3 regions of the Humibacter antri genome follow, and region 1 is predicted to be linked to each of the others. Evidence: predicted binding sites of a transcription regulator. Region 1 holds the regulator's gene; each other region holds the start of a gene.

The links. The regulator LexA, encoded in region 1, represses DNA repair genes until DNA is damaged. The targets are predictions, from matches to a motif close to TCGAACANNTGTTCGA.
Region 2: ACYVDK_RS04345 (DmpA family aminopeptidase) is a predicted target of LexA. The motif match lies at 1,731-1,746, and genes of this name have one in related genera.
Region 3: ACYVDK_RS14615 (HNH endonuclease signature motif containing protein) is a predicted target of LexA. The motif match lies at 1,646-1,661, and genes of this name have one in related genera.

Annotation. Positions count from the first base shown of each region.
Region 1 is NZ_BAAHAW010000043.1:59,229-62,503, reverse strand. It holds gene ACYVDK_RS16640 (histidinol-phosphate transaminase) at 1-615, opposite strand, end outside; gene ACYVDK_RS16635 (LysM peptidoglycan-binding domain-containing protein) at 638-1,087, opposite strand; gene ACYVDK_RS16630 (hypothetical protein) at 1,313-1,537, opposite strand; gene lexA (transcriptional repressor LexA) at 1,481-2,263, shown strand; gene metE (5-methyltetrahydropteroyltriglutamate--homocysteine S-methyltransferase) at 2,522-3,275, opposite strand, start outside.
Region 2 is NZ_BAAHAW010000006.1:146,992-150,266, reverse strand. It holds gene ACYVDK_RS04350 (hypothetical protein) at 153-467, shown strand; gene ACYVDK_RS04345 (DmpA family aminopeptidase) at 472-1,650, opposite strand; gene ACYVDK_RS04340 (APC family permease) at 1,805-3,275, shown strand, end outside.
Region 3 is NZ_BAAHAW010000038.1:29,391-32,665, reverse strand. It holds gene ACYVDK_RS14615 (HNH endonuclease signature motif containing protein) at 47-1,624, opposite strand; gene ACYVDK_RS14610 (tyrosine-protein phosphatase) at 1,811-2,539, shown strand; gene ACYVDK_RS14605 (ASCH domain-containing protein) at 2,612-3,275, shown strand, end outside.

The DNA.
Region 1 (3,275 bases):
TGCGCTCGGCGCTCCCTCGGGCATGAACTCCTGGTAAGCCTCGTCGACGACCACGATGCCGTCGGTCGCGCCGTAGACCGCTTCGACGACGTCCAGGCCGAGCGGCGTCCCTGTCGGGTTGTTCGGCGCGCACAGGATCACGATGTCTGGACGGCGTTCCCGCACCACGGTGGCCGCCTCGTCGGGCGTGACCGTGTAGTCCGGTGCCCGATCGGCCGCGATCCATCCGGTTCCCGTCCCGGCCGCGAGCAGCGGGTACATCGAGTAGGTGGGCGCGAACCCGAGGGCGCTGCGTCCGGGGCCGCCGAACGCCTGCATGATCTGCTGGAGCACCTCGTTGGAGCCGTTCGCCGCCCAGATGTGCGACGCATCCAGACCGTGTCCGAGGTAGCTCGCCAGGGCTTCGCGCAGTTCGACGAATTCCCGATCCGGGTAGCGGTTCGCGCCCTTCAGCGCTTCTCCGACCGACTCGAGGATGTCTGCCACGACGTCGCCCGGAATCGGATGCGTGTTCTCGTTGACGTTCAGCGCCACTGGCACAGGCGCCTGTGGTGCTCCGTACGGCGACTTGCCGCGCAGATCATCGCGGAGCGGAAGATCGGAGAACGAGGTCACGCATCAATGCTAGAGCGGACCTTCACCGGCTCGAGCCGTCGAACTCGCGCGGGATCGCCAGTCGCTCCCCCGCCTGCACCATGCTCGACGAGAGGCCGTTCAGATCGACGAACGCTAGGACCACATCCCGCGGGTCATCTCGCGGGGCCACACGTTGGGCGATGCTCCACAATGACTCACCCGACTGCACCGTCAGATGGTGGAATGACGCGCCCGAGGACCGGATGCCCGCCATGGCACCGCCACTGGCCAGAAGCGCGCCCCCGCCCATCAGGAGCGGCAGCACGATGAGCGCCGACAGCACGGCCCGGCCACGACGAGTGAGACGCGTGCGGACACGTGAGCGGCGTACATCGGCCGGCGCCTGCGAGCGAACCGGGGCGGCATCCAGGTGGCTCGTCGAGCCGTCCAGCGTCGAACGATTCGCCGTCGGACGGTTCCGTGCCGCGTGCGCGAGTGCGATGGTCGTCATGACGGTCTCCCTTCAGTCTCGAACCCGTGTTCCGAATCTATCTTCGATTCCTTCGGAATTCAACGGTATGTTCGGATCTCTTCGGTCCGAGTTGCCAACACGCTCGAACAGAATGGCCGATCCAGGTCGAAACCCGGATAGAGTTTCGATCTGTCAGGAACAACGTCAACACGCACCACCGACATTCGATCGAGGTGTGGTTGCGGATGCTCGCATCCCGCTACCTCACCGATTGAGCATGTTGAGCGGCACAGGCTCGAGCAGCTCCGCTGCGAGAAGCTGCGGCATCCGCCGCGGGAGACGTTCGAAACGTTCGTCGCAGACCGCGAACCACAAGGGCAGATCGCCGCAGCAGAGAGCAGCGTCGGCCGCCGATGACGAGAGGAAGAGCACGTGACCGACGTCGACCATGTACAGCACGACGGCCCGCAGCCGGATGATCCGCAACACGGAGCCGGAACTGCAGCTGCCTCGGCGCCTACCGCTCGCCGCAGCCGCGCAACGGAGAAGCCGCGCACGCGACGACGCAAGAGCCTCAGCGACAAGCAGCGTGCGATCCTCGAGGTCATCCAGCGTTCCGTGAGCCAGCGAGGATACCCGCCGAGCATGCGCGAGATAGGCGACGCAGTGGGTCTCGCGTCGCTTTCCAGCGTGGCGCATCAGCTGGGTCAGCTCGAATTGAGCGGATACCTGCGTCGCGACCCGAACCGCCCCCGTGCACTCGAGGTTCTGATCGATCTGCCGGAGAGCACGGGCCGCGCCGAGGCGACTGCCGACTTCGAGACCTCGATTCCCGTCGGGGACGCCACCATGGTGCCCATGGTGGGCCGGATCGCCGCCGGTGTTCCGATCACAGCGGAGCAGCAGGTCGAGGAGGTGTTCCCGCTCCCCCGGCAACTCGTCGGCAACGGTGAGCTGTTCATGCTGAAGGTGCAGGGCGAGTCGATGATCGACGCTGCCATCTGCAACGGTGACTGGGTGGTCGTTCGGCAGCAGAAGACGGCGGAGAACGGCGACATCGTCGCGGCCATGCTTGACGGAGAGGCGACGGTCAAGGTGTTCCGTCAGCGGGACGGTCACACCTGGCTGCTGCCGCGCAACTCGGCCTACGAACCGATCCTCGGCGACTTCGCCGACGTGGTCGGCAAGGTCGTCGCCGTGCTGCGCGCGGTCTGAGCGCCGCCCCTCGGCGATGCAACCGGCTCGATCCGGGTCGAGCACCGCTTCGGTGCTGCTCCGGAGAAGGTGGGGCGCGCCTGGACAGACGCTCTCGCGCTGCATCGCGGGGCACGATGATGCGGCTCGTGCACGGCGAGTTCCGCGACGCTTCCGAACACGACGCTCAGGGCCTGCGCCGAGCTCTCACAAAGCTCGACCGAGGCTCGCGGCGGATGCCGAGGGGCTGATCCAGCCGCAGGCATCCGCCGCCGTACGCTACGCCGGCTGCTTCTCGCGAACGGCCCGGGTCGCCTCGATGATGTTCCTCAGCGACGCCACCGTCTCGTCGTAACCACGCGTTTTCAGCCCGCAGTCCGGGTTCACCCACACCTGCCGCTCCGGGATGCCGCCCAGCGCCTTCTCGATGAGCTCGGTGACCTCGGCCACCGACGGCACGCGCGGCGAATGGATGTCGTAGACGCCGGGACCGATTCCGTGGTCGAATCCGCTGGCCTTGATGTCATCGACCACCTCCATGCGGCTGCGGGCGGCTTCGATGCTGGTGACGTCGGCGTCGAGGTTGCGGATCGCGTCGATCACGACGCCGAACTCGGAGTAGCACAGGTGCGTGTGGATCTGCGTCGCGTCGCCGACACCGCTCGTGGCGAGGCGGAATGAGCCGACCGACCAGTCGAGATAGTCCGACTGGTCCGTCTTCTTGAGCGGAAGCAGCTCGCGCAGCGCGGGCTCGTCCACCTGCACGATGCGGATGCCTGCGGATTCCAGGGCGGCGATCTCGTCGCGGAGGGCAAGCGCCACCTGCCGTGCCGTGTCGCCAAGTGGCTGGTCATCGCGCACGAACGACCAGGCGAGGATGGTCACAGGACCCGTGAGCATCCCCTTCACGGGCTTGTCAGTGAGCGACTGGGTGAACGTGGACCACTCGACGGTGATCGGCTTCGGACGCGACACGTCTCCCCACAGGATCGACGGCCTCGTGCACCGGCTTCCGTACGATTGAACCCAGCCG
Region 2 (3,275 bases), on a different contig from region 1:
TCCGACCCTCGCGCGCTCGGGACGCGAGTCGCGGCACTCCTCCTCCCCATCGCCGCCCATGTGCCGCTTCTCAACGCAAGGCGCTGCGAAGACGAAGCGGGACCCTGTCGCGTGACATCGTGAAGCGCGCCGGAGAAAATGAGGAGGTGTACATGAACGACCCCGAGATCTGGGCACTGATCGGCGCGTTCGCCGCCGCAGTGCTCGGCGGCCTCACGCTGGTCGTCAACAGCCTTTCGCGTGTGATCCGAGCGGAAGTGGGCGGACTGCGGGCCGAGTTGCGTGCGGAGGTCGGGGGCTTGCGTTCGGAGCTCGGCGGCGAGATCGCCGGCCTTCGCGGTGAGCTCGGCGGTGAGCTCGCCGGCTTGCGGCATGAGGTCGCCGCGGTCAACACGCGACTCGATCACCTGGACCGCGACGTGCAGGCGCTGACGAAGCGCGTCTGGGGTGCCGAGAGCGACTCCTGAGTCGTCAGCGCGGCAAGCGCGCGACCGCTGCGCGGATCTCGTCGTGGGGGAGCGCGGGGCTGAAGTGCCCGTTCCGCCCGGTCATGTCACCGGCGGCGACGAGCGCGTTCCACACCGCCTCATCGACGGCTTGAACGACGGCCGCATAGAAGGCGTCCAGATGTCCCCAGGGTATGAATCGCAGCGACTCGTAGTCCGTGTCGGACGCGGGCCCTGACGGAATGAGCGAGGTGAGCGCACCAGGGTTCGCGGTGGAGAACGCCAGCATGATGTCTCCGGAGAAGTGGCTGCCTGCTGTGCCCGTTCGGCCCAGTCCGAGCGGAGCGCGTCGCGCCAACGCCGCGCACTGCCCGGGCAGAAGCGGAGCATCGGTGGCGATCACGACGATCGCCGAACCGGCACCGGATCGCGCCCGCGTCGCGTCGAGGTTGAACCAGTCGGTGTCATCCATCGGGTTCGGTGCGCCCGACTCGCGCCCGAGTCGGATTCCGCCGAGCGTGAGTTCGTCGCGTCCACCGAAGTTAGCCTGGATGAACGCGCCGACCGTGTAGGCCGCCGACCCGTGCCGAACCACACGGGACGCCGTGCCTGAGCCGCCCTTGAATCCGTAGCAGTTCATCCCCGTGCCGCCCCCCACGGAACCCTCAGCGGGGGCGGCGTCGGTCGCAGCGTCAAGTGCGGCGATGGTGTGTTCCGGCCGCACATGTCGGCCGTTGATGTCGTTGAGGTAGCCGTCCCAGGTCTCACCCACAACGGGCAGCATCCACTGGGCGGCGACCTCTGGATGCTCGCGGCTCACCCAGACATCCACCCCCTCGTGCACCGCGCCGACGGCGTGCGAGTTCGTGATCGCCACGGGCATGGAGAACGACCCGGACTCGTCGATCCACGACCTGCCGGTCAGCTCACCGTTGCCGTTGAAGGAGTGCACTCCGGCCGCGCAGGGAACGCCGACCCCGTCGCGACCGCGGGGGAGTATCGCGGTGACACCGGAGCGCACAGTCGTCGACGGACCGTCTTGCACCAGCGTGAGGTACCCGAGTTGGAGCCCCGGCACATCCGTGATCGCGTTGGACGTTCCCGGCTCGCCTTCGAACGGAATGCCGAGGCCTCTGGCGCGCGGTCCGGCCGCACCTCTGGTCGAATCGGCAGCGTGTCTCGACACGGAGTCTGCAGTTGTCATCGATGACCTCCTGACTGAACGGTGATTCAAATGATAGAGACTTCTGGCATCAAATCATTGACAAGTAGTGCGAGAAAAGTTTGAATGCTTGTTCAAACACGTCAATCGAAGACGTGACGGGCGATGCCGCCCGAACGAACCCGAGGAGCCGATGATGTCTCAGCAGCAAACCGAGAGCGCAGAAGAGATCGCGAGACCCGACTCGCTCGCCAAGCGTCGGCTGGGCGTCTGGGCGATCGTGTTCTTCGTCGTCTCCGCGGCGGCACCGCTCACCGTGGTGGCCAGCGCAGCACCGACGGGCTTCCGCATCGGCGGCATCGGCGGCATCGGCGGTCCGGGCGCCATGCTCGCGTCGGGTGTCGTGCTGATCCTGTTCGCGGTCGGGTTCACGGCGATGACCCGCTACGTGCGCAACACGGGAGCCTTCTACGTGTACGGCGCGCGCGGGCTCGGCAAACCGGTGGGCATCGGCATCGCGCTCTTGACGATCGTCTCCTACGGATTCCTCTGCGTCTGCTTCTACGGATTCGTGGGGTTCTTCGGCCAGTCCACCTTCAGCGACCTTTTCCACATCGATCTTCCGTGGTGGGTGTACGCCCTGATCGCCCTCGTGGTCGTCGGCATCCTGGGCTACCGTCACATCGACGTCGGGGCGAAGGTGCTCGCCGTGCTGCTCACCGCCGAGGTCGCCATCCTGCTCATCCTCGCCATCGCCGTTCTCGTCAACGGCGGGCCGGAGCCGATCTCGTTCGCGTCGTTCGCCCCGCAGAACGTGTTCTTCGCCGCAGGCAGCGGAGCGCTCTTCGTCTTCGGATTCGGCGCGTACCTCGGTTTCGAGGGCACCGCGATCTACACCGAGGAGGCCAGGAACCCGAAACGCAGCGTACCGGCGGCCACCTACATCGCGATCACGTTCCTGGCCGTGTTCTACGCCTTCACGTTCTGGATGCTCACCGTCGCCTTCGGCGCGGACGGCGTGCTCAAGCTCGCTCGGGGCAACGGATTCCAAGACATGGTGTTCGACGCCGCAGGACAGTATCTCGGTGTGTGGGCATCCATCGTCATGCGCATCCTCATCGTGACGAGCTTCTTCGCGTGCCTGCTGGCATTCCACAACGCCTGCTCGCGCTACCTGTTCGCGATGGGCCGTGAGCGGTTGCTTCCGAGGGCGTTCGCACGCACGCACCGCATCACCAAGTCGCCGGTCGTCGCGAGCGTGGCGCTCTCCATCGTCTCGTTCCTCGCGATAGTGATCACGATCTTCACCGGCGCGGATCCCTTCCTCGGCTTCGCGCTGCCGACCTACTCGATCGGCGTGGCCGGCCTCGTCTTCGCGCAGGCCATCGCGGCGATCTCGGTGGTCGGGTACTTCGCCAGAGACCGGCGCGGGCACAGCGTCTGGCGCGTCATCGTCGCGCCGGCGCTCGGTGCGCTCGGTCTGCTGACCGGGTTCGCGCTGATCGCGGCCAACTTCGACCTCGTCACGGGGCTGGAGGGGCCGATCAACTGGGTGCTGCTCGCCCCGACACCGGTGCTGTTCATCGTGGGAATCGTCGTGGGCTTCGTGCTCAAGGCGCGCAGACCGCAGCACTACGCTGAGCTCACCAACATCGTTGCCGACGACG
Region 3 (3,275 bases), on a different contig from region 1:
GAGAAAGGCGCCCGACGGTTTCCGCCACGAGTCGAGGACATCCTGCTTATCCGGTGCGTTGTCGTAGGTGTTCCCAGGTGGTGCTCTTGGGGCATAGCGGTGTGGGCGGCAGGTTGAACCCGGGTGGGGCGATGAGTTCGTAGGCGGTGCGGTGTCTGCGGATGCGCCAGTGGTTGTTGTGCAGGTTCAGATGGTGGAATTTGCAGAGCAGGACCCCGTCGGCGATGTCGGTTTTGCCGTGGCGGGCCTCCCATTCGTCAATGTGGTGGGCTTCGGTTTGCCAGGGTGGTCGGTCGCAGCCGGGCCAGAGGCATCCGCCGTCGCGGGTGCGGAGCACGATGCGTTGGGCGGCGGTGAAGAGTCGTCTGGTGTGCCCGAGGTTGAGGACACGTCCGGACCGGTCGACGGTGATCGGCGCGATCCCGTCGGTGCACGTGGTGGCCTCGACGAGTGCGGCAGGGACGGCGAACACCGAGCCTTCGAGTTGACCTGCCGGTGCCGTCGTGCCGGCGTCACCTTCGATGACGTCTTCAGCATCGATCACTGTGATGACACGCACAGCGGGACGGTCGGAGCGGAACACGGTGTTCTCGTCGCATCCTGCACCCGAGTGCAATACATCGAGGAGGGTGTCGAAGGCGAGTTGCTCGTTGCTGCGTGGGTCCTGGAGCAGGCGTTGCGTCCACGCGACATCGTCTTGGGCGATGAAGCGTGGTCCGCCGCGTCTGGGGCTGAGGGCGAGGTCGAACAACTGGGTGAGGAAGATTCCGGATTCATCGTCGCAGACCGCGTGCAGGTTCAGCGCCCCGTCCCGGTCGTGCCAGGTCTTCACCGAGCGGCGTTCGTAGCGGCCGGTGAAGCGTTCTTGAATCCCGTCGGGGTCGATCCGGTCCCGCACCTGCCGGGCACGTCGCAGGAGATCCTCGTGCAGGGTGGCGCACTCGTGCTGTTGTTCGGTGGCGTAGGTGACGAGCTCGGTTGCTGCCGCCCGCCGCACCTCGATGCTGCACGCGTCGGACACGCCGTCCAGGGTGCGCATGATCATGTGCCCGTATTCCGTGGACAGCGTCCCGCCCATGATCGCGGTGGTGACCGGATGCTGCCACGGCAGAACAGGCTCGGCGGTGGGCGTCCTGTCGGCGTCGTTCGCGCCACTGTCACCCGCGCCGGCGTCGTTCGCGCCTGTGTCACCAGCATCCTCGGCTCCCGCGCCGGCGGGGTTGTCGATGAGGCTGCGTTGTGCGGCGTCGGTTTCACCGATCAGTTCGCCGACTTTCACCTGTCGGGACGCTTCGCCTTTGGATTCCCCGGTCAGGGATTGCACAAGCTGGACCGCGGTGCGGTGCCCGCGTCGTTGCGCAAGCCCGCCGTGTCCGAGGGAGCGTTCGGAGCGTTTCGCCGCCTCCCCGGCAGCGACGGCGATCACCCGGTCGAACTCCGCCCGACCGTTAGCAGCTTGCGCGAGCAGGGCTTCCAGGTCTGTATCGGGGAGGTGGCGCACCGCTTCGATCAGTGATGGTGAGTTCGTTGGGGCGCCTGCGTCAGCGTCGTCGAGTGGCGGTTTCTCCAAAAGGGCGCACACCATCGCGGTCATCTCGGGGAGCCGCGTGAGGTGGAATGCCATGCTCTCACTATATCCGAATAATCGAACAAAGTATCGACTTGTGGACAACTTCTCAAACCCCGTACTTGGGGACGGAAAGGCGGAAGGGCGGGACAGTATTCGCGAAGAATAGAATAGAGTTACGATCATCATGATCCCAGCGCATCCTCCGGCCGAACGCCCAGGGCAACCACCTACCGTGAGCTCATGCGCGACCTCGACTGGGACGGAAGTCGGAACATCCGAGACCTCGGCGGCCTGCCCACGCCGCTCTCGTCGACCGGCGTCACGATCGAACGGCGCATCGCGCGCGGTCCCCGCCGAGAACTGCTCACCGATGCCGGCTGGACGGTCGCTCGCAGTTGGGGCCTCCGTTCGGTCGTCGACCTGCGCAACGAGGGTGAGATCGGGCGACGTGAAACCGATCCGGTGGTCGAGGCGCTCGACGCCGTCTCGATCGTGCATGCGCCCACCGAGGACCAGAACCATCCCGAGTTCCGCGCGGTCTGCATGCCCATCCTCGACTCGCCCGAATACTGGCAGCACAACCTCCGCATCCTGCCCGGCCACGTGTGCGGCGTGCTCGTCGCGATCGCCTCCGCGAGGCCCGGCATCCTGATGCACTGCTCCGCCGGCCGCGACCGCACGGGCATGATGACTGCGCTGCTGCTCGCGAACGCGGGGGTCAGCGCCGACGACATCTTCGCGGACTACGCGACCTCTGTGCGAGCCATGGCCGGCACAGCCTCGCACGACGCACCCTCGCACGACAGGCAGGCATCCTGGACGCCCGCGCAAGTGGAAACCTGGCTCGCCGAAGTCGAGTCCCACGTGCGAACATTTGTGTCTGATATCGACGACACTCTCGGCCGGCTCGCGATCGATCAACCGACTCGTCGGGCGCTGCGCGGACTCCTGACCGATCCGCAGAGTTGACCAGGAACCGGAAACGCCCACCAGCCGCTGCCGGCCAGGGGGTCGCTTGCGCCCGCCTGGCCGGATGGAACGGTGCTCTACCCATCGGAGAAGCGAGTCCTCGACGCGGCGCTGCATCAGGTCGAACAGCTGATCGGGAATCCCAACCACACCGTTGCCGCAGCGGCGATGGACACCACCGGCTGCATCTTCACCGCCGTCAACGACTACCACTTCACCGGAGGCCCCTGTGCCGAGCTGGTCGTGCTCGGTGTCGCAGCGGCCGCCGGCGCCGGACCGCTGACGACCATGGTGGCCGTCGGAGACAAGGGGCGCGGCGTGCTCGCGCCCTGCGGTCGTTGCAGGCAGGTGCTATTGGACCAGCACCCCGACTGCCTGGTCATCCTGCCCTCGGACGACGGCGGGACGACCATGCCGATCCGGCACCTGCTTCCGTACGCGTACGCGCGTCCTGAGGCGATCCCGGAGCGATTCATCCGCTTCAATCCGCGCTACTACAACACCGTGGCGTCTGGACGCAAGACCGCTACGACCCGCCACGACGACCCGTGCGAGGTAGGCCCCGCCTGGCTCGTGTTCGAGTTCGAGGCGGGCTACAAGCGGCTCCCGGGATTCGTCGAGTCGATCGAGACGAAGCGCCTCGACGAGCTCACCGACGAGGATGCCTGGCTCGAGGATGGCGGAACGGCCGACGACCTGCGCGCAGGGCTTCGCGGCCACTACCCCGGCATCCGAG